DNA from 2 places in the Afipia sp. GAS231 genome. Region 2 is predicted to be linked to the other one. Evidence: riboswitches for the same ligand, from Rfam matches in the RefSeq annotation. Region 2 holds a riboswitch; the other holds the start of a gene.
What was found. Region 2 has a riboswitch for S-adenosylmethionine ahead of BLS26_RS22670 (homoserine O-acetyltransferase). Riboswitches for the same ligand answer to the same signal wherever they lie in the genome.
Positions count from the first base shown of each region.

Region 1 (14,630 bases), 510 kb from region 2:
ACGTGCCGCCTCAAAAGGCGGCACGTTTTGTTTTCGGATGACTGACCACAGCCGTGAGTGCACCAATACGGGTGTTCTCTGCGGCCGGTCTCAACCCTTCAGTGATCGCCATGACCAACAGCGCCGCGTCGCATCTGCTCCCCGTTTTCGCCAGGGTCGATCTCGGCTTCGATCGCGGCGAGGGCGCGTGGCTGGTCGCCACCAACGGCGATCGCTATCTCGATTTCACCTCAGGCGTCGCGGTCAATGCGCTCGGCCATTGCCATCCGCATCTGGTCTCTGCGCTGCAGGAGCAGGCCACCAAGCTGTGGCACATGTCGAACCTGTTCAAGTCGCCCGACGGCGACAAGCTCGCCGCGCGGCTGTGCGAGCAGAGCTTTGCCGACTTCGTGTTCTTCTGCAATTCCGGCGCCGAGGCGCTGGAATGCGTGATCAAGGTGACGCGCAAGTATCACGCCGCCAAGGGTCATCCCGAGCGCTATCGCATCATCACCTTCGAAGGCGCGTTCCACGGCCGCACGCTGGCGACCCTGGCCGCGACCGGCTCGGCCAAATATCTCGAAGGTTTCGGTCCGCCGATGGACGGCTTCGACCAGGTGCCGCATGGCGATCTCGAAGCGGTGAAGAAGGCGATCGGCCCGCACACCGCCGGCATCCTGATCGAGCCGGTGCAGGGCGAGGGCGGCGTCCGCTCGGCGCCGAACGCGTTCTTCAAGGCGTTGCGCGAATTGTGCGACAAGCACGGCCTGCTGCTGGCGTTCGACGAGGTGCAGACCGGCATGGGCCGCACCGGCGATCTCTTCGCCTACAAGCGCCTCGGCGTCACCCCCGACGTGATGTCGCTGGCGAAAGCGCTCGGCGGCGGTTTCCCGATCGGCGCCTGTCTCGCCACCGCGGAAGCCGCCTCCGGCATGACGCCGGGCTCGCATGGCTCGACCTTCGGCGGCAATCCGCTGGCGATCGCGGCGGCGAATGCCGTGCTCGACGTGATGCTGAAGCCCGGCTTCTTCGATCATGTGCAGAAGATGTCGCTGCTGTTGAAGCAGAAGCTGGCCTCGGTGGTCGATCGCTATCCGAACGTGCTGGCGGAAGTGCGCGGCGAGGGGCTTCTGGTCGGCGTCAAGGCCGTGGTGCCCTCGGGCGATCTCGTCAATGCGCTGCGCGATCAGAAGCTGCTCACGGTGGGCGCCGGCGACAATGTGGTGCGCTTCCTCGCGCCGTTGATCGTGAATGAATCCGAGATCGAGCAATCCGTGCAGATGCTCGAACGCGCCTGTGTCGCGCTGTCGGGCGCAACGTTAAAGAAGGCGGCGGGGTGATGAGCAAGCCCGTCCGTCACTTCCTCGACATCTCGGAACTGCCGCTGGCCGAGCTGCGCAACATGCTCGACGCCAGCGCCGCCATGAAGGCGAAGCTGAAGGCGCATGAAAAGAACCAGAAGCCGCTCGAAGGCAAGACGCTGGCGATGATCTTCGAACGGCCGTCGACCCGCACCCGCGTCTCGTTCGACGTCGGCATGCGCCAGCTCGGCGGCGAGTCCATCATGCTGACCGGCGCGGAGATGCAACTCGGCCGCGGCGAGACCATCGCCGATACCGCGCGCGTGCTGTCGCGCTATGTCGACGCCATCATGATCCGCATCCTCAACCACGAGGCGCTGCTGGAACTGGCCGCGCACGCCACCGTGCCCGTCATCAACGGGCTGACACGGCGCTCGCATCCCTGCCAGGTGATGGCCGACCTGATGACCTTCGAGGAGCATCGCGGGCCGATCGAGGGCCGCACCGTGGCCTGGACCGGCGACGACAACAACGTGCTGGCCTCGTGGGCGCATGCGGCCGAGCGCTTCAAGTTCAAGCTCAATGTCGCGACCCCGCCGCAGTTCGCGCCGAACAAGGCGATGAAGGACTGGATCAAGGCAACGCAAGCCCCGATCGTGCTCGGCGCCGATCCGGAGGAAGCCGTGCGCGGCGCCGATTGCGTCGTCACCGACACCTGGGTCTCGATGGGCGACAAGGAAGGCGAACATCGCCACAACGTGCTGAAGCCCTATCAGGTCAATGCCAAGCTGATGTCGCTGGCCAGCAAGGACGCGATCTTCATGCACTGCCTGCCGGCCCATCGCGGCGAGGAAGTCACCGACGAGGTGATCGACGGCCCGCAATCGGTGGTGTTCGACGAAGCCGAAAATCGCCTGCACGCGCAAAAGGGCATTCTGGCCTGGTGCTTTGGGACAGTGGCTTAGGGTTGCCTCTTTATCCCTCCCCCTTGTGGGGAGGGTGGCGCGAAGCGCCGGGTGGGGGTAGCGCACGGCAGTGCGCGAAGAATCCCTTTGTTGAAGCAGCCCCCCACCCGTCACATCGTTCGCTACGCTCACGATGTGCCACCCTCCCCACGAGGGGGAGGAACAAAATACCCCTTTCTTTCCACCTCCGCCGACCCCAGATAAAGCGCCATGTCCCAATCCCCAGATATCAAAATCACGGCCGAGGCCCCCATCCGCGCGCCATCGTCGGTTCCCGTCGATGACGCGGTGCTGCCGTTCGAGGTCAGTGAGCTCGACCTGCGCGGCCGGCTGACGCGCATGGGCCCCGCGCTCGACGACATCCTGACCAAGCACGATTATCCCGCCCCGGTCGGCAAGCTGCTCGGCGAAGCCATCGTGCTGACGACGCTGTTGGGCTCGTCGCTGAAGTTCGACGGCCGCTTCATCCTGCAGACCCAGACCGACGGCCCGGTGTCGTTCCTGATCGTGGATTTCCAGGCGCCGGATCGTTTACGTGCGTATGCGCGCTATGATGCCACGCAACTGAAGGACGGCCAGGATTCCGGCGCCCTGCTCGGCAAGGGCCACCTGGCGATGACCGTCGACCAGGGCCCGGACATGAGCCGCTACCAGGGCCTGGTCGCGCTCGACGGCGGCAATCTCGAAGACGCCGCGCATGAATACTTCCTGCGCTCCGAGCAGATCCCGACCCGGGTGCGGCTCGCCGTCGGCGAGGAGTGGCGCGGTGGCGGCGATGGCCCGAAGCATCGCTGGCGCGCCGGCGGCATGCTGCTGCAGTTTCTGCCCAAGGCCCCCGAACGGGCGCAACATGATCTCGATCCCGGTGACGTGCCCGAAGGCGTGGCGAAGCCCGAGATCGAGGAAGACGACGCCTGGGTCGAAGGCCAGTCGCTGATCGCAACCGTCGAGGACGTCGAGTTGATCGATCCGGATCTGTCCGGCGAGCGCCTGCTGTATCGTCTGTTCCATGAACGCGGCGTGCGGGTGTTTTCGCCGCTGTCGCTGCGCGCGCAATGCTCCTGCTCGCGCGACGCGGTCTCGTCGATGCTGAAAAGCTTTGCCGCGAAGGATCGCGCCGAGATGGTCAAGGACAACAAGGTGGTCGTGACCTGCGAGTTCTGCTCGTCGGTGTATGAGTTCACGCCGGAAGAAGCGGGCGTGGAGTAGGGCAAAAGCCTCTCGACGAAACGCAATTGCTGCGTGTAGATTTCCCCACCGTCGCCTGACGGGCCGATGCGCTGGGGGAAATCAAAAATGCGAACTGTATGTGTTGCTCTCGGACTCCTGTTGTCCGTCGTGCCCGCACGGGCGGACAAGGTCGTGGCCTCCGGCCGGCCGTTGATGCTTTATCAGGCTGCTGCGGCCAATCCCGATTGTTCGTCGGCCGGAGCGGTGGTTCTCCGGGTGGCGCAGCCGCCCGAGCATGGTCGGGCATCCGGCAGACCGGTGTGTTTCCGTCATTCTCCGAAGCCAATCCCCGAAGCGTGTGCAACCGCCGCCGCGTTTCGGGCGTGGTGGCGACCTATGTTTCGCAGCGCGGTTATCTCGGCCCGGATTTCGTCGTGCTCGAAGCGCTGTTTCCGGCCGGACGCGGCGTTCGCGTCCGGTTTCCGATCCGGGTCATGTAAGGCTCGCCTGCAGCCGATTGCGATCGCAAGCCTCAATCGGCCTTACTAATCTTTGTCAAATCAATGCGACGGGCAAATCATTTCTGATTATCGGAAATGGTGTCAATCCCTCGAATCAAAAATAAATCTCTAGCCACGTCGGGCAAATCAGAAGTAGGAATCCCGCCATCCTGTCCCACCAGAGCAACTGTGCTGGTAGACCGGCGATCGGCCGGGGCTCAAGACTGGCGCTGCCGCGCCCCCGCCTTCGGCGGCTGACGGCCTTGACCCCGTCCGCTCACCGGTCTTTGAGGTCGACCATGCGCTCGGTCGCAGACCGAGCGCGAGAGGATGCACTCGCTCAACTCAGCGCGTAACGGCTGGGGTCCCATTTCTGCCGTCGCGCGATCAGCGTGTTGCAGATGACGATCAGCTTGCGCATGCAGGCAATGAGCGCGACTTTCGGCTTCTTGCCCTTGGCGATCAGGCGTCGATAGAAGGCCTTGAGCGCCGGGTTGTTCTGCGTGACGGCCCCGAGACAGGGCATGTAGATCGCAGTGCGAATCCAGCGGCGGCCACCCTTGATATGACGCTCGCCGCGCCGTTGGCCACTATCGTCATCGTAAGGAGCCGCACCCAATAATGCGGCGGCGACCTCGTTGCTAACCTGCCCAAGCTCCGGCATGCCCGCGACGAGGTTCGCGGCGCTCGTCGCGGCGAAGCCAGGCACGCTCGCGATGATCTCGGCACGCTCGGCAAGGTGTGGCGTGGCCTTGATCTTGGCCGCAATGGCAGCCTCTAGCCCAGCAATTTCGCGGGCCAGGTCCTTCAAGATGCGGGCATGGGCTTTCTGAACCAATCCTGGTGCAGCATGCTCATTCTGGCTCTGCAAGCGGGTCTTCAACTCAACCAGTGCGATACGCGCCTTCACCAGCGCCAGCATCTCCTCATGCGCGGCATCGTAGCTCTGCTCCGGTGCCTCGTTGAATGTCTCGGCGAACCAAGCGATCATCTCCGCGTCGATCGCATCGTTCTTGGCCAGGCGTCCGGCCGATCGGGCGAAGCTGCGCACCCGCTTGGGGTCGACAATCCGCACCGCGATGCCGGCCTGACGCAGTACCTTGGCCCAGTCCCGCTCATAGCCGCCACTGGCCTCCATGACGGCCTTGTTCACCTTGTGCTTGCGCAGCCAGGCAACCAACCGGCGATGCCCCTGCGCGCTGCTCGGGTACGGTTGCCGCAGTGCCAGCACGCGAATGCATGCATCAATCTTGTCCTTGGCGACATCGATGCCCACGACGATGAGACCGTTTTGTGCCATCATCCACTCCCTTCCTTGCTCGTGCGGGCTCGAAGCCCATGCAACTGTTCGGGTTGAGGAAGACACCGGAGCTGTCCCTCGCTCTGATACAGGCTCTGTCGCCTTAGGGCGTTGCGGGCTCAGTTCCAGCGAACGGGCGGTTGGTAGGCAACCGCCCGTTCGCACATTCTGGCAGATCTCGCGGACACAAGGGGCGTAGGCCATCGTCGCAAACGAGGGACAGGGAGCGGTGGACGTGAGGTCGCGACTGACGAGCGCGGTCCTTGCGTACGGCGAAATCGTTTGGGTCCGACGCCCCGGTGCTGGCGTCAAGTTGGCGGAAGCGAAAGCTGAAGCCGGCGATGGTGGCAAGAAAGCCGGTCACCAGGACGATCTCGTATAAGCCGTAAAGCCATTGCGTGGGGGAGGCCGGATGTTCTCCGCTGAACCTGTATGCTCGTGGGCAGCATATTCCTATGCAACACGCCTGCGAGACCGCGGGTGCAGCGCGCATCCGGTCTTCCCCGCGCCCTCTTCTCTTTCGGAGGGCCAACGAAATGCAAAACTTCGGGCAGATGATGCCGCGAGATCGCGAAAGTGTGTTGTAGGGCGGATTAGCCGGAGGCGTAATCCGCCATCTCGCTCTCCACTCGGCGGATTACGCTTCGCTAATCCGCCCTACGAAGGCAACGATGGAGTCACGACCGTCAGTTCAACACCCGCTTGCCTTCCGGGCTGTCCAGCGAGAACGTCGGCACGTCGATCTCAAAACGTTCGCCGCTTTCGGTGACCATCTGGTAGCGGCCGGTCATGAAGCCGGAGGCGGTCGGCAGCGGCACGCCGGAGGTGTATTCGAAGCGTTCGCCAGGCGCGAGCACGGGCTGTTCGCCGACAACGCCTTCGCCGCGGACTTCCTGCTTGCGCCCGGTGGCGTCGGTGATGACCCAGTGCCGGGTGCGGAGCTGCACGGTCTCGGCGCCGGTATTGACGATCACGATGGTGTAGGACCAGAAATACTGGCCCTTCTCGGTCGCCGAGCGTTCCGGCATGAAGTTCGGTTCGACGGTAACTTCGATTTGACGGGTGACGGCGCGGTACATGCAAAAAAGCTTTCGAAAATCCTGTCGCACATCATACCTAACAAAGCTGGCGGAACCAATCGCCGGGCGGGCCGGCAGGGCCAATCGACGCAGGTTTCATCGCGGTTTCAACATAGTTCCGTTCTATAGCGCACCCCGCGTGCGGCCGGCCCGTATCTCGATGCGTACCTTGTGTGCAACTTGCGGGCCGATATGATCGATTTCGGTCAGTGCCAGCGTAAAATTGCCAACTGTCCAGACGGTGCCTGATGACGTCCATTGCCGATCCCATTGCCGTTGACGGTGCCAAAGCCGCGTCCGCGACCGGCGACGCGGCGGCCGTCGCTGCAGCACCGGCGATCGCGTTCCCGGCCGCCGGCGAGCGCGAATTGCGGCTCGACCTGTTTCGCGGGTTGGCGCTCTGGCTGATCTTCATCGATCATCTGCCGCCGAACATCCTGACCTGGTTCACGATCCGCAATTACGGATTTTCCGACGCCACCGAGATCTTCATCTTCATCTCCGGCTACACCGCGGCCTTCGTCTATGGCCGGGCGATGCTGCAGGCCGGCTTTGTGGTGGCGACCGCGCGGATCCTGCGGCGGGTCTGGCAGATCTATGTCGCGCACGTGTTCCTGTTCACGATCTTCCTGGCCGAGATTTCCTACGTCGCCACCAGCTTCGAGAACCCGCTCTACAGCGAAGAGATGGGCATCATGGATTTTCTCAAGCAGCCGGATGTCACCATCGTCCAGGCGCTGCTGCTGCGATTCCGCCCCGTCAACATGGACGTGCTGCCGCTTTATATTGTCCTGATGCTGTTCCTGCCGCTGATCCTGTGGCTGATGAAATGGAAGGCCGACGTCGCACTGGCGCTGTCGGCGCTGATCTATGTGCTGACCTGGCACTTCGACTGGTATCTCACCGCCTATCCGAACGGCTTCTGGTTCTTCAACCCGCTGGCCTGGCAGTTGCTGTTCGTGTTCGGGGCCTGGTGCGCGATGGGCGGGGCGCAGCGGATGTCGCGGCTGCTGTCGTCGCCGGTGACGATGTGGATTTGCTTCGTCTATCTGTTTGCCGCTTTCTGCGTCGCCCTGACCTGGTCTGTGCCTCAACTCGGCCGCCTGCCCCGCATCGTCGAGCAGTGGATGTATCCGATCGACAAGACCGATCTGGACGTATTGCGCTTCGCCCATTTCCTGGCGCTGGCGGCGATCACCGTGCGCTTCCTGCCCAGGGATTGGCCAGGGCTGAAATCGCCCTGGCTGCGACCATTGATCCTGTGCGGCCAGCATTCGCTTGAGATATTCTGCCTCGGTGTCTTCCTGGCTTTCGCAGGGCATTTCGTGCTGGCCGAAGTCTCCGGCGGTGCTGCAATGCACTTGCTGGTCAGCATCTCCGGAATCCTCATCATGTGGGGAATGGCGTGGGTGATTTCGTGGTACAAGCACTCCGCCGACAAGGGTGCGTCGAAAACAAAAAGCGCCGCCGGCAACGCCGATATGGCCGGAGGGGGCGCATGAGGTCCGCTGTCAGGACTCTGCTGGGTGTGACGCTGCTCGCCGGCCTGGCGGCCACCGGCTTCGCGCGCGCCGAGGATGCGCCCCAGCCCTGCGATGTGCCGGCCTATCTCCTGACCAGCGAAAGCTCGCTGCCGAAAGTCACCGAGGCCGTGAAAAAAGGCCAGCCGCTGACCATCCTGGTGGTCGGCAGCCGTTCCTCCTCGATCCCCTCCGCGGAAGCCAGCGCCTACCCCGCAAGGTTGCAGGCGGCGCTGAAAGAGCGGCTGCCGACGCTGCCGATCAACCTATCCGTAGAACTACAGAGCGCGAAAACCGCCGATGAGGCGGCCGCCACGCTCGTTAAGCTGGTGGAAGCAAAAAAGCCTACTTTGGTTATCTGGCAGACCGGCACCGTCGATGCTATGCGATCCGTCGATCCCGACGAGTTTCGCAGCGCCTTGGACGAAGGTGTTGTTGCGCTGCAAACCGCCGGAACCGATGTGGTCTTGGTCAATCTGCAATACAGTCCGCGCACGGAGACGATGATTTCAGCGCCGCCTTATCTGGATAATATGCGGGTGGTGGCGCAGCAGCACGACGTTCCGCTGTTCGACCGGTTTGCGATCATGCGCCACTGGAACGACGCCGGCGATTTCGACCTGTTTAGTACCGCGCACGGCCTGGATCTGGTCGAGCGCGTTCACGCCTGTCTCGGCCGCGCGCTGTCGAAATTCGTGATCGATAGCGCCCACCTTGATGCGGCGCAGCAGAATTAAGGGAACTAGCGTTAATGAGTTGTCACTACCCTTTTCGTTTGACCACATTTGCCGTCGCCGTTTTTGCGCTGCTGGCGCCTGCCTGCATTTTGCCGCTGCACGCGGAAGTTGCCCAGCCGCAGGTGGCACAGCAGGCCGCACTCGGCGGCAACGCCAAGCCTGAAGCTACCAAGCCTGAAGCCGCCAAGCCTGAAGCCGTCAAACCGCAGGCTGCGCCGACGACGGGCGGTTCAGCGACCACGGGTGCCGCCGGCGCCGGCAATGTCGTGGCCGTCGATCCGGCCAATCCGGCGGCGCAAAAGGGCATCGCCGGCCGGGCGATCGACAAGGTGAGGGAGGTCGCGAAATCGGCGTCCGATATCTTCAGCCGCGTGCCGTGTCTGTCGCCGAAGGGCGGTGCAAAATCGATGGGCTCGCTGCCGCATGTCGCGAGCAAACTCGCCGCGGGGCAGCCGGTCGTGATCGTCGCGTTCGGTTCGTCGTCGACCGACGGTTACGGCGCGTCGTCGCCGGAATTCAAATATCCCAACCGGCTCGCCGCGCAGTTGCGCCGGCACTATCCGACCGCCGACATCACCGTCGTCAACCGTGGCAAGGGCGGCGAGGACGCGCCCGAAATGATGAAGCGGTTGCAGGCCGAAGTGATCGACATGCATCCGGATATGGTGATCTGGCAGGTCGGCACCAACGCGGTGCTGCGCAACCTCGATCCGGGCGAGACCGCCACCATGGTCGAGGCGGGCGTCAAACGGATTCAGGAAGCGGGAGCAGACCTGGTGCTGGTCGATCCGCAATATTCGCCGCGCGTCAACGAGCACCCCGAGAGCACCGGCAAGATGGTCAAGCTGCTCGGCAGGGTCGCCGAACTCCGTCACGTCGGCGTGTTTCCGCGCTTCGAGGTGATGCGCGACTGGCACGAGAGGCAGGCGATCCCGATCGACAGCTTCGTCATCTCCGACGGCCTGCACATGAACGATTGGGGCTACGCCTGCTTCGCCCAACTGCTCGGCGACGACATCATCAAGTCGGTCGGCCAGATCAAGCTCGGCGTCAACGTGCCGTCCGACGTGCGGACCTACCGGCCGATGTAGCTGTCGTCCCTGCGAACGCAGGGACCCATACGCCGCGGCGGATATAATGAACGGCGGCTTCGTAGGGTGGGCAAAGGCGCACTTGCGCCGTGCCCACCAACAGTCTTTGTGATACGCGAGGGTGGGCACGCTTCGCTTTGCCCACCCTACGTACTCCATCCGCCGTCATTGCGAGGAGCGAAGCGACGAAGCAATCCAGACTTGCTTCAAGCGAGACTGGATTGCTTCGCTTCGCTCGCAATGACGGTGAATGCGCCTCACGCCTTCTCCAGCGCCGCCGCAAAGTCCTCGATCAGATCATCGGCATGCTCGAGCCCGGCGGAGAAGCGAATAAAGCCTTCGCTGATGCCGAGTTCGGCGCGCGCCTCCGGCGCCAGCCGCTGGTGCGTCGTGGTGGCGGGATGGGTGACGAGGCTCTTGGCGTCGCCGAGATTGTTCGAGATGCGCGAGATCTTCAACCCGTTGAGGCAGCGGAACGCGCCGGCCTTGCCGCCCTTGACCTCGAAGCCGATCAGGGTCGAACCGGCGCGCATCTGCTTCTTCACCAATGCAGCCTGCGGATGATCGGCGCGGCCGGGATAGATCAGCCGCGAGATCTTCGGATGGCTGGCGAGCGCATCCGCCACCTTCGCGGCGGTCTCGGTCTGCGCGCGCACGCGCACGGCCAGCGTCTCCAGCCCCTTCAGCAGCACCCAGGCATTGAACGGCGACATCGACGGGCCGGTCTGGCGCATGAAGTTGTGGATGTGCTCGGCGATGAAGGCTTCCGACGACAAAATGATGCCGCCGAGACAGCGGCCCTGGCCGTCGATGTGCTTGGTGGCGGAATAGACCACGACGTCGGCGCCGAGCGACAACGGGCTCTGCCAGATCGGGGTCGCGAACACGTTGTCGACGATCAGCCGCGCGCCGCCCTGATGCGCGATCTCGGCGATCGCCGAAATGTCCATCACGTCGAGCGTCGGATTGGTCGGGCTTTCGAGGAAGCACGTCTTGGTGTTCGGCCGCATCGCCTTCTTCCACTGGTCGAGGTCGAGACCGTCGACGAGGGTGGACTGGATGCCGTAGCGCGGCAGCAGGTCTTCCACCACATAGCGGCAGGACCCGAACATCGCCTTCGCCGCCACCACGTGGTCGCCGGCTTTCAGCGGCGCCAGGATCGCGGTGGTCACCGCGGCCATGCCGGTGGCGGTCGCGCGGGCGGCTTCGGCGCCTTCGAGCTCGATCATGCGGCGCTCGAACATCGAGATGTTGGGATTGGAAAACCGCGAATAGAGAAAGCCGGGATCCTCGCCCTTGAACCGCGCCTCGCATTGCTCGGCGCTGTCGTAAATGAACCCCTGGGTCAGAAACAGCGCCTCGGAGGTCTCGCCGTATTGCGAACGTAGGGTGCCGGAATGGACCAGCTTGGTTTCGGGACGATAGCGGGTGGTAGAATTAGCCTCAGACATGTGACCTCCGTCGTGACCATCCTTCGAAAATGGTCACAAAAAAACCGGCCTGGAAAAATTTCCACAAGCCGGGATCACACGCGTCCCCGGCCTGTTTAGCGACTTATTTAACGTGGCTGCAAGCCGGCCGGCTCAAATCACCACGGGATAAGTCATGCTGATATTCCCTCGCGCCCTTTTCGTCAAGGCGGCCATCGGATAACCCGTAAAAGCCCTTATTTATGAGGTCTGGATGGCATTTGGGCCATCCGACGGGCCGCCTCAGAGGACCACGCCGTGTCGTTTTCGCTGCCGCCCGACGCCAATGGAATTCTGCCCGACCGCATGATCGCAGCGATGGCGGATGCGGGTCTCATCCTGCCCGAATACCCCTTTGTCGAAAGCCAGATCCAGCCGGCGAGCCTCGATTTGCGCCTCGGCGATATCGCCTACCGGGTGCGCGCGAGCTTCCTGCCCGGGCCGGGCGCGACGGTGGCCGAGCGCATCGACGAATTGAAGCTGCATGAAATAGATCTAAGCGACGGCGCGGTGCTGGAGACGAATTGCGTCTACATCGTCCCGCTGTTGGAAAGCCTTGCGCTGCCGCGCGAGATCGTTGCGGCTGCGAACCCCAAGAGTTCGACCGGGCGGCTCGACGTGTTCACCCGCGTGATCGCCGACGGCACGCGCCGCTTCGACATGATCGGCGCCGGCTATCACGGCCCGCTCTATGCCGAGATCAGCCCGAAGACGTTCCCGGTGCTGCTGCGCGAGGGTTCGCGGCTCTCACAGGTGCGTTTCCGCACCGGCGACGCGATCCTCAATGCCGACGAACTCGATGCGCTGCACGCGGCCGAGCGGCTGGTCGATATCGACGATGCAGATTTGGCCAACGGCGTCGCGCTGTCGGTCGATCTGTCCGGCGAGAACGCAAACGGCTTTGTCGGCTACCGCGCCAAGCGCCACACCGGCGTGGTCGATATCGATCGCCGCGGCGGCTATGCAGTCGGCGAATTCTGGGAGCCGATCGAGGCGCGGCCCGACGGCAGTCTCATTCTCGATCCCGGCGAGTTCTACATTCTGGCGTCGAAAGAGGCCGTGCAGGTGCCCCCGGATTATGCGGCGGAAATGGTGCCGTTCGATCCCCTGGTCGGCGAATTCCGCGTCCACTATGCCGGATTCTTCGATCCTGGCTTCGGCTATGCCGGCGCCGGCGGGCAGGGCTCGCGCGCCGTGCTGGAGGTGCGCTCGCGCGAGGTGCCGTTCATCCTCGAACACGGCCAGATCGTCGGCCGCCTCGTCTACGAGAAAATGCTGGCGCGGCCCGACGCGATGTACGGCCAGAAGATCGGCTCGAACTATCAGGCGCAGGGCCTGAAGCTCTCCAAGCATTTCAAGGTCTGAGTCCGGACATCTTGTTCAATGCGCCGCGGCCGCGGCCGTCTTCGCTTTCCGCGTCAGCGCAACCGCCAGGGCTGCGATCACAAGCACCACGCCGATCACCGCAAAGGTGTCGCTGAAGCCCATCACCAGCGCCTGATGCTTCACGGTCTTGCCGAGCGCGATGATCGCCTGCTGATGCGCGGCGGCCGGATCGGGCACGCCATGCGCCATGAAATAGTCGGTCGTCTGGGCGATCCGGTTGCGCACTTCCTCGCGGCCGAGCGTCACCGACTGGCCGATGATGTTGGAATGAAACTGCTCGCGCTTGGTGATCACGGTGGCGAGCACGGCGGTGCCGATCGCGCCGCCGAGGTTGCGCAGCATGTTGCTGATACCCGACGCGGCCGCGGCGTCCTGCGGCGCGGTGGCGCTTGTCGATACCGAGGTCAACGGGGTCAGCACCATGGCCTGGCCGATGGCGCGCACGATGTTGGGAATCCAGAGCTGGTCGCCGGCATAGTCGGGCGACATCGCCGTGTTCATGAAACAGCTATAAGCGAAGATCAGGAGGCCGGTGATGGCGATATAACGGGCGTCGAGGCGTTGCATCAGCCTTGGGATCAGCGGAATCAGCAGCAATTGCGGCAGACCGGTCCACGCCAGCACGGCGCCGATCTGCTCGGCATTGTAGCCCTGCGCCTGGCCGAGATAGGCCGGCAGGATATAGACCGATCCGAACAGCGCAAAGCCGAGCAGCGTCACCGCGATGGTGCCGAACCCGAAATTGCGCCGCTTCAGGAGCCGCAGCCGGATCAGCGGCTTTTCGACCGTCAGTTCGATCCAGACGAACAGCGACAGGCTTACCAGCGCGATAACAGCCAGTCGCAGGATGAAGGGGGAGGCGAACCAGTCGTCCTTGTTACCTTCCTCAAGCACGGTCTGGAAGGCGGACAATCCGATAGCCATGGTGAAGATGCCGGCCCAGTCGCCCTCTCTCAAGAGCTTGAACTGCATCGGCTGCCGCTCCAGCGTGAAATAGAGCGCGGTCACCATCACGATGGTCGGCACCACGTTGACGAAGAAGATGGTTCGCCAGCCGTAATTCTCGGTGAGATAGCCGCCGATGGTCGGCCCGATCGCAGGTGCAAAGGTGACCGACAGGGCGAAGATGGCGAGGCCCACCGGCTGCTGCGGCTTCGGCAGCTTGGTCAGCACCAGCGTGAACGCCATCGGGATCAGCACGCCGCCGGCAAAACCCTGCAGGCCGCGCATCGCGATCATCGAAGGCAGATCGTGGGTGAAGGCACACGCCACCGAGAAGGCCGCAAACAATGCGGCGCTGGCCAGCATGTAGCGGCGGAACGAGAACACGCGGCTGAGATAGTCGGTCAGGGGAATGACGACGATCTCGCCGATCAGGTAGGAGGTCGAGATCCACGAGCCGTTGTCGACGCCGGTGCCGATGCCGCCTTCGATGTTGAGCAGCGAGGCGTTGGTGATCTGGATGTTCAGGATCGCCATGAACGAGCCGATCATGGCGGCGAGCACGGCGATCCAGGTGGTGGCGCTGGCGCGATCAGATGTTGTGGGCGAGGTCGGAAGCGCTGATGTCGAGGCGGACGGGCTGAGATTTGACATGGCACGATGCTCCCTGAACAGAATTCGAAACCTTGGTTGCGGCCCCCGCCTGGCGGATCGGCGCCTTGGCGCGGGTCTCGATGGTCGGGATCACGGACATGCCCGGCCGCAGCTCCACGAGCGAAGCGTTGCCGCGGTCGAGCGCGATCTTCACGGGAATGCGCTGCACGACCTTGGTGAAGTTGCCGGTGGCGTTGTCCGGCGGCAGCAGCGCGAATTCCTGGCCGCTGGCCGGTGCGATGCTGTCGACATGGCCGTGCACGATCTGGCCGGGGAACATGTCGACGGCGATGTCCACCGCCTGTCCCTCATGCACGTCGGTGAGCTGCGTCTCCTTGTAGTTGGCAACCACATAGGCGCCGCTGGCCGGCACCACCGACATCAACTGCGTGCCAGCCTGCACGAACTGGCCGACCCGCAGCGTGCGGTTGCCGACCACGCCGTCGATCGGAGCTGTAATGGTGGTGTAGCCGAGATTGAGTTCGGCCTGATTCTGGATCGCCTGAGCCCGCGACAATGCAGCATTGGCCTGCACGA
Region 1 is NZ_LT629703.1:4,287,610-4,302,239, forward strand. It holds gene BLS26_RS20135 (aspartate aminotransferase family protein) at 111-1,319, shown strand; gene argF (ornithine carbamoyltransferase) at 1,319-2,245, shown strand; gene BLS26_RS20145 (Hsp33 family molecular chaperone) at 2,456-3,454, shown strand; gene BLS26_RS36790 (hypothetical protein) at 3,736-3,915, shown strand; gene BLS26_RS20155 (IS110 family transposase) at 4,256-5,191, opposite strand; gene apaG (Co2+/Mg2+ efflux protein ApaG) at 5,902-6,294, opposite strand; gene BLS26_RS20165 (OpgC domain-containing protein) at 6,543-7,796, shown strand; gene BLS26_RS20170 (lipolytic enzyme) at 7,793-8,551, shown strand; gene BLS26_RS20175 (SGNH/GDSL hydrolase family protein) at 8,566-9,642, shown strand; gene BLS26_RS20180 (O-succinylhomoserine sulfhydrylase) at 9,900-11,093, opposite strand; SAM riboswitch at 11,168-11,247, opposite strand; gene BLS26_RS20185 (2'-deoxycytidine 5'-triphosphate deaminase) at 11,370-12,476, shown strand; gene BLS26_RS20190 (DHA2 family efflux MFS transporter permease subunit) at 12,492-14,093, opposite strand; gene BLS26_RS20195 (HlyD family secretion protein) at 14,032-14,630, opposite strand, start outside.
Region 1: it holds a riboswitch for S-adenosylmethionine, as region 2 does, so the genes downstream of both, BLS26_RS20180 (O-succinylhomoserine sulfhydrylase) here and BLS26_RS22670 (homoserine O-acetyltransferase) in region 2, are expected to answer to the same signal.

Region 2 (14,630 bases):
GCGATCCCGGGTCTCGGCAAGGTCGTCAAGCAGAACGCCAATGCCGGCGTCGCCGCCGGCATCAACTCGTTCGGCACCGCGGCCGAACTCGAAGGCAAGAAGGCGCGTGCCTTCCCGTTGCGCTTCGTCGACGGCGCGGTGTTCTTCGGCCCGATCAAGGTGGCGCAGCTCCCGCCGCTGTTTTGACTCGTCCCGGCGAACGCCGGGATCCATAACCGGGAATCGTAGCGCGGCGTAGGGTGGGTTAGGCGAAGCCGTAACCCACCTCTGCTCTTTCCCCAGCGAGAAGGTGGGTTACGCTTCGCTAACCCACCCTACGAAGTTAACGACTCTCTCCCGGTAAACTGCCGCTCGCCAAAGCGTGATGGCGCGGCGGGAATGCCTCGCCAGCTATCGCAGTCTTGCTCTCTGACGACCCAATGACACCGTGGGTCGATAACGAGGAGAGCAGAGATGACTACGTTCAAATTGCTTGGTGCGGCAGCCGTTCTGTCGGCGCTGGTCGTGTCTTCGGCATCGGCGCAGGCGGTAATCGACGAGCCGGGCATGTATGCATTTTATCATCCGAACGGCGACGTGCTTCATGCAGGATCGTCGCGGCCGGCCTTTGATGCCCAGGCGAAGGCGCGACCGGTGATGATGCGCCATCCGCTGCCGGCGCGGCACCGGTCCGTCAAATAAGATCCGCGGTTTCAACTCATGCGGGCTCGGTCGGTGAGGGCTGAGCCCGTACTTTTTGCACAGTGATCTTGTCCGCCGAAGCTCTGCGAGCGAAGGCGGAAGGCGTAACCCACCTCTGCTCTTTCCCCAGCGAGAGGGTGGGTTACGCTTCGCTAACCCACCCTGCGAAGTTAACCACCCTCTCCCGGTAAACTGCCGCTCGCCAAAGCGTGATGGCGCGGCGGGAATGCCTCGCCAGCTATCGCAGTCTTGCTCTCTGACGACCCAATGACATCACCGTGGGTCGATAACGAGGAGAGCAGAGATGACCAGTTTCAAGTTTCTTGCTGCGGCTACCATTCTGTCGGCCTTGATCGCAACTTCGGCATCGGCGCAGCCGGTGATCGACGAGCCGGGACTGTACGCGTTCTATCATCCGAACAGCAGTCTCGGTCTTGGTTATTCACGGCCGTCTGCCGATGCCCAGGCGATGGCGCCGCGGCCGGTGATGATGCGCCATCCGCTGCCGGCGCGGCACCGGTCCGTCAAATAAGATCCGCGGTTTCAACTCATGCGGGCTCGGTCGGTGAGGGCTGAGCCCGTACTTTTTGCGCGGTGATGTGCAGGGCGGATTAGCCGACTTGTCCGCCGAAGCTCTGCGAGCGAAGGCGGAAGGCGTAATCCGCCGATGCTACGTTACTGGGCAAGAGAATGACGGTACGCTGGCGCTAAATCCGCCCTACATTTCTGCCGTCGTCATTCCGCGATAGCGGAAAAATACCGGAGAGGCTGCGGTCGCGGCACTGTGATTGAAATCGCTCTGGCCGAAGGCCGATCAACGCACATCTCCTGACGACGGTTTCAAAAAACCCGCTGCGTGCAACGGGTCGAATGGATGGAGAGAACAAATGAATAATTTCAAGATATTGGCCGCTGCGCTGGTTCTATCCGCGGCGTCGGCAACGTCAGCTTTTGCCCAGGCCGCGATCGGGGAGCCCGGCCTGTACTCGTTCTATCATCCGAACGGCGACGTGCTTCATGCCGGATCGCCGCCCCCGGCGGCGGATGCGATGGCCGCCTACACCGGCCGGGCCGTGACTTCAGCGCCGCATCGCGCACGTCATCCGCATTCGGGGTACGTGCGCTAACGCTTTCGACGGCTTGATTCCGCCAACGACGCAAGCCGTGAGGCGTGCGACAAAATGGCACGACGGGCAAATCACCAAAAGTCTGTCCAGCCCTTCGGCTAAAAATATTTCCGTTGAGCCGTCGGGCAAATCAGATTTAGGACTCCCGCCATCCTGTTCCGCCAGAGGGGCGTCGGCCGTCGTCGCAAACGAGGGACAGGGGGCGGTGGACGCGGCAGCACGCGAGACGAACGGGCTGCTGTGTACGGTGAAATCGTTTGGGTCCGACGCCCCGATGCAGGCGTCAAGTTCGAAGGCAGCCAACGCTGCCCGAGAGCGATGGTGTCACAAAAAGCAGGGTCACCAGGACGATCTCGTATAAGCCGTAAAGCCATTGCGCAGGGAAGGCCGGATGCCTCCGCCAAACCTGTATGCTCATGTGCACCATCTTGTTGCAACTATCGCACATGAGACCACGGGTGCGGCGCGCACCCGGTCTTCCCTGCGCCCTCTGATATCGAGGGCAAGGTCGATTGCAAAACTTCGGGCAGATCATGCCGCGAGAATAATTCTTGTCGTCCCGGACAAGCGAAGCGCGATCCGGGACCCATACGCCGCGGCAGGGGTTGTTTGGTGAGATGTTCGACGACTTGCGTCCGACAACCAACATTCGTGGTTATGGGTCCCGGCTCAAGGCCGGGACGACGAGTTGATGGAGCGACGTGTAATCCTACTCCGCCTTCTTCTCCAGATTCGCATGCGGGCGGCCGAAATCCGGCGCTGCCGAGTCCTGGCCGATCTCGACGATGCCGCGGCGGATGGCGCGGGTGCGGGTGAAGTGTTCGAACAGCGCTTCGCCGTCGTTGCGGCGGATGGCGCGGGTGAGCTTCGAGAGATCCTCGGTGAAGGTGCCGAGCATTTCGAGTACCGCGTCCTTGTTGTTCAGAAACACGTCGCGCCACATCGTCGGATCCGAGGCCGCGATGCGGGTGAAGTCGCGAAAGCCGCCGGCGGAAAACTTGATCACTTCGGACGACGTCACCTGCGCCAGTTCATCGGCGGTGCCGACGATGGTGTAGGCGATCAGATGCGGCAGGTGGCTCGTAATCGCCAGCACCAGGTCGTGGTGGTCGGGCGTCATGATCTCGACCCTGGCGCCCATGCCGGCCCAGAACGCACGCAGGCGCTCGGTGGCGGCAGCGTCGGTGCCTTCCGGAGGGGTGAGAATGCACCAGCGGTTGATGAACAGTTCGGCGAAGCCGGAATCGGGGCCGGAGTGCTCGGTGCCGGCGACGGGGTGCGCCGGTACGAAATGCACACTCGCTGGAAGGTACGGCGACATCTCACGCACGATCGCGCCTTTGACCGAACCGACGTCGGAAACGATGGCGCCGGCTTTCAGGAACGGCGCGATCTCCTGCGCCACCGGCCCGCAGGCGCCGACGGGAATGCAGAGGATGACGAGGTCGGCGTCCTTGACCGCTTCGGCGTTGGTCGCGAGCACGGCGTCGACGATGCCGAGTTCGGCGACGCGCGCGCGCGTCTTCTCCGAGCGTGCCGTGGTGACGATTTCGCCAGCCAGGCCCTGGGCCCGCGCGGCGCGCGCGATCGAGCCGCCGATCAGCCCGAAGCCGATCAGCGCGACGCGGTTGAACAGCGGAGCGGCGCTCACTTGGCCGCCATGAAGTCACGCAGCCCGTCGACGACGAGGCGATTGGCCTCTTCGGTGCCGATGGTCATGCGCAGCGAATGCGGCAGGCCGTAATTGTTCAGCGCGCGCAGCACCAGGCCGCGTTTGGTCAGATACACGTCGGCCTCGGCGGAGGTCTTGCCCTTGTCGAGCGGAAAATGGACCAGCACGAAGTTCGCCACGCTCGGCGTCACCTTGAGGCCGAGCTTGGTGATTTCCTCGGTCAGCCAGTTGCGCCACGTCTCGGTAAACGCCTTCGACATCTGGACATGCGCGGTGTCTTCGATGGCGGCGACCGCGGCGAGCATCGCCGGGGTCGAGACGTTGAACGGGCCGCGAATGCGGTTGACGGCGTCGACGATGTTGGCCGGGCCGAACATCCAGCCGACGCGCAAGGCGGCAAGACCGTGAATCTTGGAAAACGTATGCGTCATCACGGTGTTTTCGGTGGTCGCCACCAGCTCGATGCCGAGTTCATAGTCGTTGCGCGACACGTAGTCGGAATAGGCAGCGTCGAGCACCAGCAGCGCCTGCGGCGGCAGCCCGGCGCGCAAGCGCTTGACCTCGTTGAACGGAATATAGGTCCCGGTCGGGTTGTTCGGGTTGGCGAGCCACACCAGCTTGGTCTTCGGCGTGACACGCTTGAGGATGGCGTCGACGTCGGCGGTGAATTCGGTCTCGGGCGCAACGACGTTGGTGGCGCCGTTCGCCATGGTCGCGATCGGGTACACGAGGAAGCCGTGGGCGGTGGAGATCGCCTCATCGCCGTGGCTGAGATAGGTGTGCGCCAGCAGGTTGAGGATTTCGTCCGAGCCGGCGCCGCAGATGATGCGGTCGGGATCGAGCCCGAAGGCGCGGCCGATCGCCTCGCGCAGCACCCGCGAAGTTCCTTCCGGATAGTCCTCCAGGCCCGCCGCCGCCTGCTTGTAAGCTTCCTTCGCCTTCGGCGACGGCCCAAACGGGGTCTCGTTGGCGGACAGCTTGAACACCTTGCGGCCGGGCTCCGGCACCGGCGTCTTGCCGGGCGTGTAAGGCGCAATATCGAGAATGCCGGGATTCGGCACGGGGCGGTACATCGTCAACTCCGGATCGTCAGGGTCGTTTCAGGACTTGGCAGTTCAAGATCTGGCAGTTCAAGATCTGGCAGCCCCGTTCGGGGGCACCGTATAGCGCGTTGCATGGCTGCCGACGAGTGCCGACGAACGCACCGACGCACCGGCCCCAATCAAGGCCATCTTGATCTTCTCAAAGCCGGTGCCGGCATCCGACACCAGCAGCGCCGCGCCGTCGAAGGCGGTATCGGGCACGGCGACGATTTCCGCGAGCGGCGCCAGCGCGCGCGCCGTGTCGGCGTTCCAGCCGGAGACGCGGACGCTCCACATCTGGACTTCGGTGTCCATGGCGTCGTCGGCGACCCGCGAGATCACGAACACCGGAAGCGCTGCCGGATGGTCGGCGCGTTCCAGGAACGGAAAGCGGGCGATGATCTTCGGCGCGCCGTCGGCTTCGAGTGCGATCCACCATGGCGTGCGGCTCGAGATCGCCGAGACCAGCGCCAGATCGCCCTTGGATTTCGCCACCGCCTCGACCGCGGCCTGGGCGCTGAAATGCGCCACATAAGGCACGACGAAGCCGAAATGAAACCGCGCCGAATCCCGCATCGCGGGCTCGCTCACCGAAACATCCGCATGCACCGCGAACGGCGCTTGGACAAAGGTGAAGGTCGAGATGATGACGCGCCAGATGCTCTCGATGGTGTCGAGCGGCAGGATGCCGCGATGGCGCTTGACCAGTTCGCGCATCATCGAGGCCTCGCGCGCCGGACGGAACGCCGAGCCGACTTCCTGGGTCTGCTTGACCTGGATCAGCCGGTCGATGATGTCGCCGCGCGCCATCAGCAGACGGTGGACCTGCTCGTCGATCGCGTCGATCTCTTTGCGTAGCTCCTGCAGCGAGGGCGGAGCCGGGGGTGCCTTGGACATATTCTCAACTCTCAATGCCGGATCGGTCGAAATTGCCGGCAAACGCAGTCATTGATTAGGAAAGACGGCCGATGAAAGCAAAGGAAACGTGCGGGACCGTGCGCTGCGGCGAGACGGTTAACCATGGACAAGCCTTGACGAAAAGCCTGCCCGGGACTAGCTTTGGCTTTCTCCGTGGTCATTTGAGCCGGCCGGCTTGCAGCCACGTTAAACAACTCGCTAAACAGGCCGGGGACAGAAGTGATCCCGGCCGAACCTTTGTTCAGGCCGGGTTTTTTATTGGCCTGATTCTGTCCATGGACCTCCGCTAAGGAGGCCGGTGCCGATATGACAAATGTGCAGTCGATACCCAGCCCGTCGATCCACAGCGAGGATCGCGCCCATGAGGCCGATCATCCGACCTCGCTGGTGGCGAAGTTCGGCATGGAGCAGCCGCTGAAACTCGATTGCGGCGTCGATCTCGCGCCGTTCCAGATCGCCTATCAAACCTATGGCGAACTGAACGCGGACCGTTCCAATGCCATCTTGATTTGCCATGCGCTGACGCTTGATCAGCATGTCGCCAATGTGCACCCGATGACCGGCAAGGCGGGCTGGTGGGCGAACATGGTCGGTCAGGGCCTTCCACTCGATATCGACCGTTACTTCATCATCTGCGCTAACGTCATCGGCGGCTGTATGGGTTCGACAGGGCCGGCTTCGACCAACCCGGCCACCGGCAAGCCGTGGGGGCTGGACTTTCCTGTCGTTACCATCCCCGACATGGTGCGCGCGCAGGCGATGCTGCTCGACCGTCTCGGCATCGATACGCTGTTTTGCGTGGTCGGCGGATCGATGGGCGGAATGCAGGTGTTGCAATGGACGGTGGCCTATCCGGAGCGGGTGTTTTCGGCGATGCCGACCGCCTGCGCGACGCGTCATTCGGCGCAGAACATCGCGTTTCACGAGCTTGGCCGGCAGGCCGTGATGGCGGATCCGAACTGGCACCAGGGTCGTTACACCGAGAACAGCACCCTGCCGCATCGCGGCCTCGCGGTGGCGCGGATGGCGGCGCACATCACCTATCTGTCGGACGCGGCGCTGCATCGCAAGTTCGGACGGCGGATGCAGGATCGCGCTTTGCCGACCTTCTCGTTCGACGCGGATTTCCAGGTCGAGAGCTATCTGCGCTATCAGGGCTCGTCGTTCGTCGAGCGCTTCGACGCCAACAGCTATCTCTATCTGACGCGGGCGATGGATTACTTCGATATCGCCGGCGATCATAACGGCGTGCTGGCGCAGGCGTTTCGCGGCATCAAGACCCGCTTCTGCGTGGTGTCGTTCACCTCGGACTGGCTGTTCCCGACCTCGGAATCGCGCGCGCTGGTGCATGCGCTGAATGCGTCGAGCGCGCGGGTGTCGTTCGCCGAGATCGAGACCGATCGCGGCCACGACGCCTTCCTGCTCGACGTTCCCGAATTCTTCGACATTTCCCGTGCCTTCCTGGAATCCGCAGGCAAGGCGCGCGGGTTGGGCTCAGGTGGCCCGGGATCGACAGGTGGTTGAGATGGCGTTGCAGGAACAGAGTTTGCCGCTCGGCGGCATCGCGCCCGAACGCATCGGGAAATACCGCACCGATCATCTGCTGGTCGCCGGCATGGTCGAGCCCGGATCAAAAGTGCTCGACGTTGGCTGCGGCGAAGGTGAACTGCTGCAACTGCTGGAAAGCCGCGGCATCGACGGCCGCGGCATCGAGTTGTCGCGCGAGGGCGTCAACCGCTGCGTCGCCAAGGGGCTCGCGGTGGTGCAGGGCGACGCCGACACGGATTTGCTCAACTATCCCGACGACGCCTTCGACTATGTGATCCTGTCGCAGACGCTGCAGGCGACACGGCAGCCGCGCGTGGTGCTGGAAAACCTGCTCCGGATCGGGCACCGCGCCATCGTGTCGTTCCCGAATTTCGGCTTCTGGAAGATGCGGCTGCAGTTGCTGGTGGGCGGCCACATGCCGCGCACGGAAAATCTGCCGGCGACCTGGTACGATACCGCCAACATCCATTTCTGCACGATCAAGGATTTCGTCGAGCTCTGCGGCGAGATCAACGTCAAGATGGAACGCGCGGTGGCGCTCGATCTCTACGGCCGGCCGGTGCCGCTGAACCTGCCATGGTGGGTCTGGAACATGTTCGGCGAGCAGGGCGTGTTTTTGCTGTCGAGGGCTGGAAAGGGGAAATAGCTGTTGCCCGTCATTCCGGGGCGATGCGTAGCATCGAACCCGGAATCTCGAGATTCCGGGTTCACGCTTCGCGTGCCCCGGAATGACAGCTAGACGATCACCCCGGCTTCATCGACCTTGCATCCCGCACCGGCCACCTCCCGGCCTCGACCAGTGCAATGAACCGCTCGACCATCTCGTTGAACAGTGCGGGCTCCTCGAGATTGAGCACATGGCCCGACTTCGGAAAGAACGACAGTCCCGCCGCCGCCAGGTGCTGCTTCAGGAACAGGCTGGGCTCGACGCAATTGTCGTCCTCGTCGCCGCACAGGATCAGCGCCGGCGTCGGCACCTTCCGGATCGCGTCGGTCAGGGTGTAGATCGAGGGCCGGCCACCCTGAAAACTGCGCATGGTGTTGGCCGAGCCTTGCGCGCTGTGCCGGGCCAACGCCGCATAGAAATCGGCGTGACCGCGCGGGTCCTTCAGCAAGAACGGAATCCGGCTCGGCGCCTCGCGCGTAGCCTTGGCGACCTCGATCGAGCCTGTCGTCTCGTACTGCACGGCGTTGGCCTGGCACTGCTTGCGGAACGCGTCGAGATTTTCGAGATTCGAGCCCGAGCCGACCGCGGCGAGCGTCATCGACAGCGCGCGTTCCGGAGCGTTGAGGCCAACTTGAAGCGACGAATAGGAGCCCATCGACAGGCCTATGAAATGCGCTCTTGCAATGTTGAGATGATCGAGTACGGCGAGCGCGTCGGTGTAGAAATGCTTGTAGGTGTAGACATCCGATGTCGGCGGCACGTCGGAGGGCGTGTAGCCGCGGGCCGAATAGGCGATGCAGCGATGGCCGCGCGAGAAGTAGCGCATCTGCGGCTCCCAGTTGGTATGGTCGGCCGCGAATTCATGCAGGAAAATAATCGGAGTTCCGCTTCCCGCTTCCTCGAAATACAGACGGACATTATCTTTCGCAATGGCATGGGGCATTGGCATTTCCTCTCGTTGGCCGGCCCCAGATTTGCAGTTAATTCTCGCGGCGGCAATGCGGCACCATTGATCGCTTATGGCCACTGAATCATCGCGGAATGACCCCGAAATCGATTTCGCACTGCCACATGAAATCTTCCTCTCGTCACACCCCGAATCTCAAAACCGCCGCCGCGTTCGTTTCCGCAGGAACGCGACAGGGGAAGGGGGGCTACAGAGGATGATCTATGATTCAGTTGCTTGCGTTTCTCCGCTCACTTCGTGTCTCGCCTCGAGTTCTGGCACTGGCTCTATGTTCGGCGTCGATCGCCGTATCCGTCACGCCCGCTCACGCACGGTCTCATCATGGCGGAGGGCGTCATGCGCGCGCCTATCACGCCGGCCATCACGCGAGGCGGCATTACGTTCACATCCAACGTCGGCATCTGACGGAAAGTTCGCGCTGGGAGCGCGGTGTGGCGCAGATGCAGGCGGGCGGCTTTGCCGACACCCATGCAAGCTTCTCACCGAACGCAAGCGCCGCAGCGAGCGCAAGCGCCGCAGCGAATTCAACCCTGACGCCGACCGGAGGCGCGATGGCGGCGAGCTTCACCTCATCGAACGTCGTCGCCGAAGCGCGGCGCTACCTCGGCGGTAATCCGACCGGCCGCGGCAGTCTGTGGTGCGCGCGGTTCATGAACCTGGTGCTGCAGCACTCCGGCTATCGCGGCACCGGCTCCGACATGGCAAGTTCGTTCGCGCATTACGGCGAGCGCGTTTCCGGTCCGCAGGTCGGCGCCATCGCCGTCATGAGTCGCGGACGCGGCGGCGGCCATGTCGGTATCATTACCGGCATCGATGCGTCAGGAAATCCGATCATGATATCCGGCAATAACGGCAATCGGGTCCGGGAAGCGCCGATCTCGCGCGGCCGGATCTACGCCTACGTCATGCCGACCGGCTAGATCAGGCGATCTGCAGCAGACGGATCAGGCCGAGGCTGATGAGGCCCAGGATGACAAGCGAAGCGGTGACCGCGGCTGTGACGCGGACACCGGCGTTGGCCACGACCCGCACATCCACGCCCAATCCGAGCGCGGCCATCGATACGGTGGTGAGCAGGCTGGCCGTGGTTGCCAGCGGGATCAGCATGGCCTGCGGGATCAGTCCGAACGACCGAAAGGCGGCGACGATCAGAAAGCCGAGGATGAACCATGGCACCAGTTCGTGCAGCGCAGGGCCGGAGCGTCTCGTCGTCCTGACTTCGCTCGCGCCGCTCCGGTGTTGCGGTGGAAGGTGGCGGCTGATCAGCGAAAGGCCGAGCACCACCGGGCCCAACATCAGCACGCGGACCAGCTTGACCACGGTGCCGACCTGGTTGCTCAACTCGCCGATCGGAAGCGTAGCCGCCAGAACCTGTGGCACGGCATAGACGGTAAGGCCGGCCATAACGCCGTATTGCGTCAACGACATCTTCAACAGCGGCACGAGAAACGGCAGGCATAATACGACGACAACGCCGAGCACGGCCGTGAACGCGATCGAGGAGGCGACGTCGTCACTGTCGGCGTCGATGATCGGCGCGACCGCAGCGATCGCCGAGTTGCCGCAGATCGAGTTGCCGCACGCCACCAGGATCGACATCCGCAACGGCAGGCCGAGCAGGCGGCAGATCGCGTAACTGCTCGCGATCGCAACCACCACGATGCCGGCAATGCCAAAGATCAATGCCAGCCCGAGCGCCGCCGCGGCACTGGCGCTGACGGCGGCGCCAAGCAGCACGACAGCGACTTCCAGCAATATCTTCGCGCTGAACTGGATGCCGGCACTCCAGGTCGGCCCGGGCGTCCAGGCGGTTCGGATCGCGACGCCAAGCAGGATCGCAATGACCAGCGCTTCCAGGTAAGGCTGGCCGGCAAAACCGACCTCCACCCGCTCAAGCAGCATCGCGACGACGGTTACCGCCACGCAGAGGATCAAGCCAGGCAGGAGGCGGATGACGCGTTCGAGCAAGAGATGACCTCAGGGGGCTGCGTGCCCGGTCACGATACCGGAATCGCGGCCAAGACTAATGCACAATCGTCGCGATCGCGTCGCCCGCGCCAATGCTGCCGCCGGCGATGACCTCGGCATAGATTCCGCAATCGTTGTGGCCGAGGCGGCGCATCAGCGTGTTCGGGATCGAGAGGTCGCGCGCGCCGGTGTCGGGATCGACATTGACGGCGGCGCATCTGACGATGCGCTTGACCACCTTGAGGCGGACATCGCCGATGGCGAGCGTCCGGTCGAGTTGCTCGAACTCGTGCCAGGCCGGCCAGCCCTCGACATAGAGGTTGGCCCGAAATCGAAGCGGGTGGACGGGGTGGTCGACCATGCTCTCGATGGCGCGGAGGCTCGCGAGATTGATGATCGAGACGACCTTGCGGGCGACGTCCGAAAAGCTGTGGCCCGGGCTGGTTAGGATCCTGGGCGGCCCCTTGATCTCGCCGGCATATCGGTGGGCAAAGAACTGCTCGATCGCGGTCCGGCCCTCTGATGTTTCGAGGTCGCCCTCGGCCGCCACCGCACCGTTCCGGCGGATGGTCAGGACGTGGCTCGCATCGTCGAAATGGGTGCGCAGCGGCGCCAGCCATTCGTCCCGCTGCAGCATCAGGAAGTGGGGTTTTGACAGCCATTTCGGTTCGGCCGGGTCGAAGCCCGAGGGGCCGTTCTCGATGGCGTAGCGGCGGTCGGCCGACAGCGTCTCGCCGGGCAGAAGCGCGGCTTGGCCGAGCGGTTCCGGGGAGAGGCCTTTGACGGGATAGCGGTAAATGCCGGCGATTGTCGCGGTCGGAGACGAGGTCATTCGGCCTTGTAGGGGATTCCCTCAAGCCCCGCTACCGCCCCAAAATTGCAGGCCGGCCTCTTCCGTTTCGGCCGCCGATGCCCACATTTGCATCAAGCCTACAAAATGATGGCGACGACTGCCGGCCGGTTGAGGAATGTCAACGCAGCCGCGCGGAAACCCAATGAAGATGCCATTTTCATGCCTTAGGGGTGGGAACGGCAGGCCGAGGGAAAGCAACAATGAATATTGAAAAATACACCGAGCGGGCGCGCGGATTCATTCAGTCTGCGCAATCGCTGGCGGTGCGCGACGGACACCAGCAGTTCTCGCCGCTGCATATGCTGAAAGTTTTGCTGGACGACAGCGAGGGCCTGGCCGGCGGTCTGATCGACCGCGCCGGGGGTAATTCCCGCGCCATCCTCAAAGCCACCGAGGACGCCCTCAACAAACTCCCAAAAGTCTCCGGAAGCGGTGCGGGGCAGGTTTATCTGGCCCCCGATCTGGCGCGCGCTTTCGATGCTTCGGAAAAGGCCGCCGAAAAGGCCGGCGACAGTTTTGTCACGGTTGAGCGGCTGTTGCTCGGGCTCGCGCTCGAAAAGGGCAGCGACGCCGGCACCATCCTGAGCAAGGGCGGCGTCACGCCGCAGAATCTCAACGCGGCAATCGAATCGCTGCGCAAGGGACGCACCGCCGATAGCGCCACGGCCGAAAACGCCTATGACGCGCTGAAGAAGTACTCCCGCGACCTGACCCAGGCCGCGCGCGACGGCAAGCTCGATCCCGTGATCGGGCGCGACGAGGAAATCCGCCGCACCATCCAGGTGCTGTCCCGCCGCACCAAGAACAATCCGGTGCTGATCGGCGAACCCGGCGTCGGCAAGACCGCGATCGTCGAGGGCCTGGCGCTGCGCATCCTCAACGGCGACGTGCCGGAAAGCCTGAAAGACAAGAAGCTGCTGTCGCTCGATCTGGGTTCGCTGATTGCGGGCGCCAAATATCGCGGCGAGTTCGAGGAGCGGTTGAAGGCCGTGCTGCAGGAGGTTACTTCGGCCGAAGGCAGCATCATCCTATTCATCGACGAGATGCATACGCTGATCGGCGCCGGCAAGGCCGACGGCGCGATGGATGCGTCCAATCTGCTGAAGCCCGCTTTGGCGCGGGGCGAACTGCATTGCATCGGCGCCACCACGCTCGACGAATACCGCAAGCACGTCGAAAAGGACGCTGCTTTGGCGCGCCGGTTCCAGCCGATCTTCGTCAGCGAGCCCACGGTCGAGGACACCATCTCGATCCTGCGCGGACTGAAGGACAAATACGAGCAGCACCACGGCGTGCGCATCACCGACTCCGCATTGGTGGCGGCGACCACGCTGTCGAACCGTTACATCACCGACCGTTTCCTGCCCGACAAGGCCATCGATTTGATGGACGAGGCAGCGGCACGGCTGAAGATGCAGGTCGATTCCAAGCCGGAAGAACTCGATTCGATGGACCGGGAAATCATCCGGCTGAAGATCGAGCAGGAGGCGCTGAAGAAGGAAACCGATGCCGGCTCGAAGAGCCGCCTGCAGACGCTGCAGAAGGAGCTGGTCGATCTCGAGGAGAAATCGGCTGACCTGACGTCGCGTTGGAGCGCGGAGAAGAACAAGCTCTCCAACGCCCAGAAGCTGAAAAGCGAGCTCGACGGCCTGCGGATCGAACTCGCCAACGCGCAGCGCCGCGGCGAATTCCAGCGCGCCGGCGAACTGGCCTATGGCCGGATTCCCGAGCTCGAAAAAAGGCTCGCCGATACCGAGGCCAAGGAAAATCCCGGCGAGATGATGGAGGAGGCGGTCACCGCCAACCACATCGCGCAGGTGGTGTCGCGCTGGACCGGCGTGCCCGTCGACAAGATGCTGGAGGGCGAAAAGGACAAGCTCCTGAAGATGGAGGGCAGTCTCGGCAACCGCGTGGTCGGCCAGGCTGAAGCGGTGCGGGCGGTGGCGACCGCCGTGCGCCGTTCGCGCGCCGGCCTGCAGGACCCGAACCGGCCGATGGGCTCGTTCATGTTCTTAGGCCCGACCGGCGTCGGCAAGACCGAGCTGACCAAGGCGCTGGCGGAATATCTGTTCAACGACGAGACCGCGATGGTTCGCCTCGACATGTCCGAATACATGGAGAAGCATTCGGTATCGCGGCTGATCGGCGCGCCTCCCGGCTATGTCGGCTATGACGAGGGCGGCGCATTGACCGAAGCGGTGCGGCGGCGGCCCTATCAGGTCGTGCTGTTCGACGAAATCGAGAAGGCCCATCCGGATGTCTTCAACGTGCTGCTGCAGGTGCTCGATGACGGCCGCCTGACCGATGGCCAGGGTCGCACCGTCGACTTCCGCAATACGCTGATCATCATGACCTCGAACCTCGGTTCGGAGTTTCTGGTCAACCAGCCGGAAGGCGAGGACACCTCCGAGGTGCGCGAGCAGGTGATGGGCATGGTGCGTGCGCATTTCCGGCCCGAGTTCCTCAATCGCGTCGACGAGATCATCCTGTTCCACCGGCTGCAGAAGAGCGAGATGGGCCGGATTGTCGAGATCCAGTTCGCCCGCCTCCAAAAGCTGCTGGAGGAGCGCAAGATCGTGCTCACGCTCGATGCCGGGGCGCGCGACTGGCTCGCGGCCAAGGGCTGGGATCCCGCCTATGGCGCACGGCCGCTGAAGCGGGTGATCCAGCGCAGCCTGCAGGATCCGCTGGCCGAGATGATCCTCGCCGGCGAGGTCGCCGACGGCGACCGCGTCGCGATTTCCTCGGAAGGCAACGTGCTGACCTTCAACGGCAAGGCGCCGCAAACCGCCGAGATCGCGCAATTCGAAGCGCCGGTCCCGAAGCGGAAGTTGAACTGAGTACGGTTCAGCTAAACGACGACGTCGTGCCCGGGCAAAAGTGCGAAGCACGTCTTCGCGCAGATGTCCCGGGCATGACGGTTGTGGGTTATTTCTTCGTGATCTTGTAGATCGCATTCTCGATGTTCGACGAGAAATAGATCACCCCCGATGCGCCGACGCCGACGCCGGTCGGGATGTTGGTCGGCAATCCGCCGGGGGCGCCGGCGAGGCCGATCGGCAGATTGGCGGCGATCTCGGTGATGGTCCCGCTCGCCGGGTCGATCTGGACGATGCGTTTGGCGCCGACTTCGGCGACGATCAGCTT
Region 2 is NZ_LT629703.1:4,796,165-4,810,794, forward strand. It holds gene BLS26_RS22635 (DUF2125 domain-containing protein) at 1-186, shown strand, start outside; gene BLS26_RS22640 (hypothetical protein) at 454-681, shown strand; gene BLS26_RS22645 (hypothetical protein) at 986-1,213, shown strand; gene BLS26_RS22650 (hypothetical protein) at 1,569-1,808, shown strand; gene BLS26_RS22655 (prephenate/arogenate dehydrogenase family protein) at 2,518-3,459, opposite strand; gene hisC (histidinol-phosphate transaminase) at 3,456-4,553, opposite strand; gene BLS26_RS22665 (chorismate mutase) at 4,611-5,459, opposite strand; SAM riboswitch at 5,624-5,703, shown strand; gene BLS26_RS22670 (homoserine O-acetyltransferase) at 5,787-7,004, shown strand; gene metW (methionine biosynthesis protein MetW) at 7,006-7,674, shown strand; gene BLS26_RS22680 (alpha/beta fold hydrolase) at 7,772-8,638, opposite strand; gene BLS26_RS22685 (TIGR02594 family protein) at 8,866-9,582, shown strand; gene BLS26_RS22690 (YeiH family protein) at 9,584-10,630, opposite strand; gene BLS26_RS22695 (MOSC domain-containing protein) at 10,686-11,462, opposite strand; gene clpB (ATP-dependent chaperone ClpB) at 11,684-14,323, shown strand; gene BLS26_RS22705 (SMP-30/gluconolactonase/LRE family protein) at 14,412-14,630, opposite strand, start outside.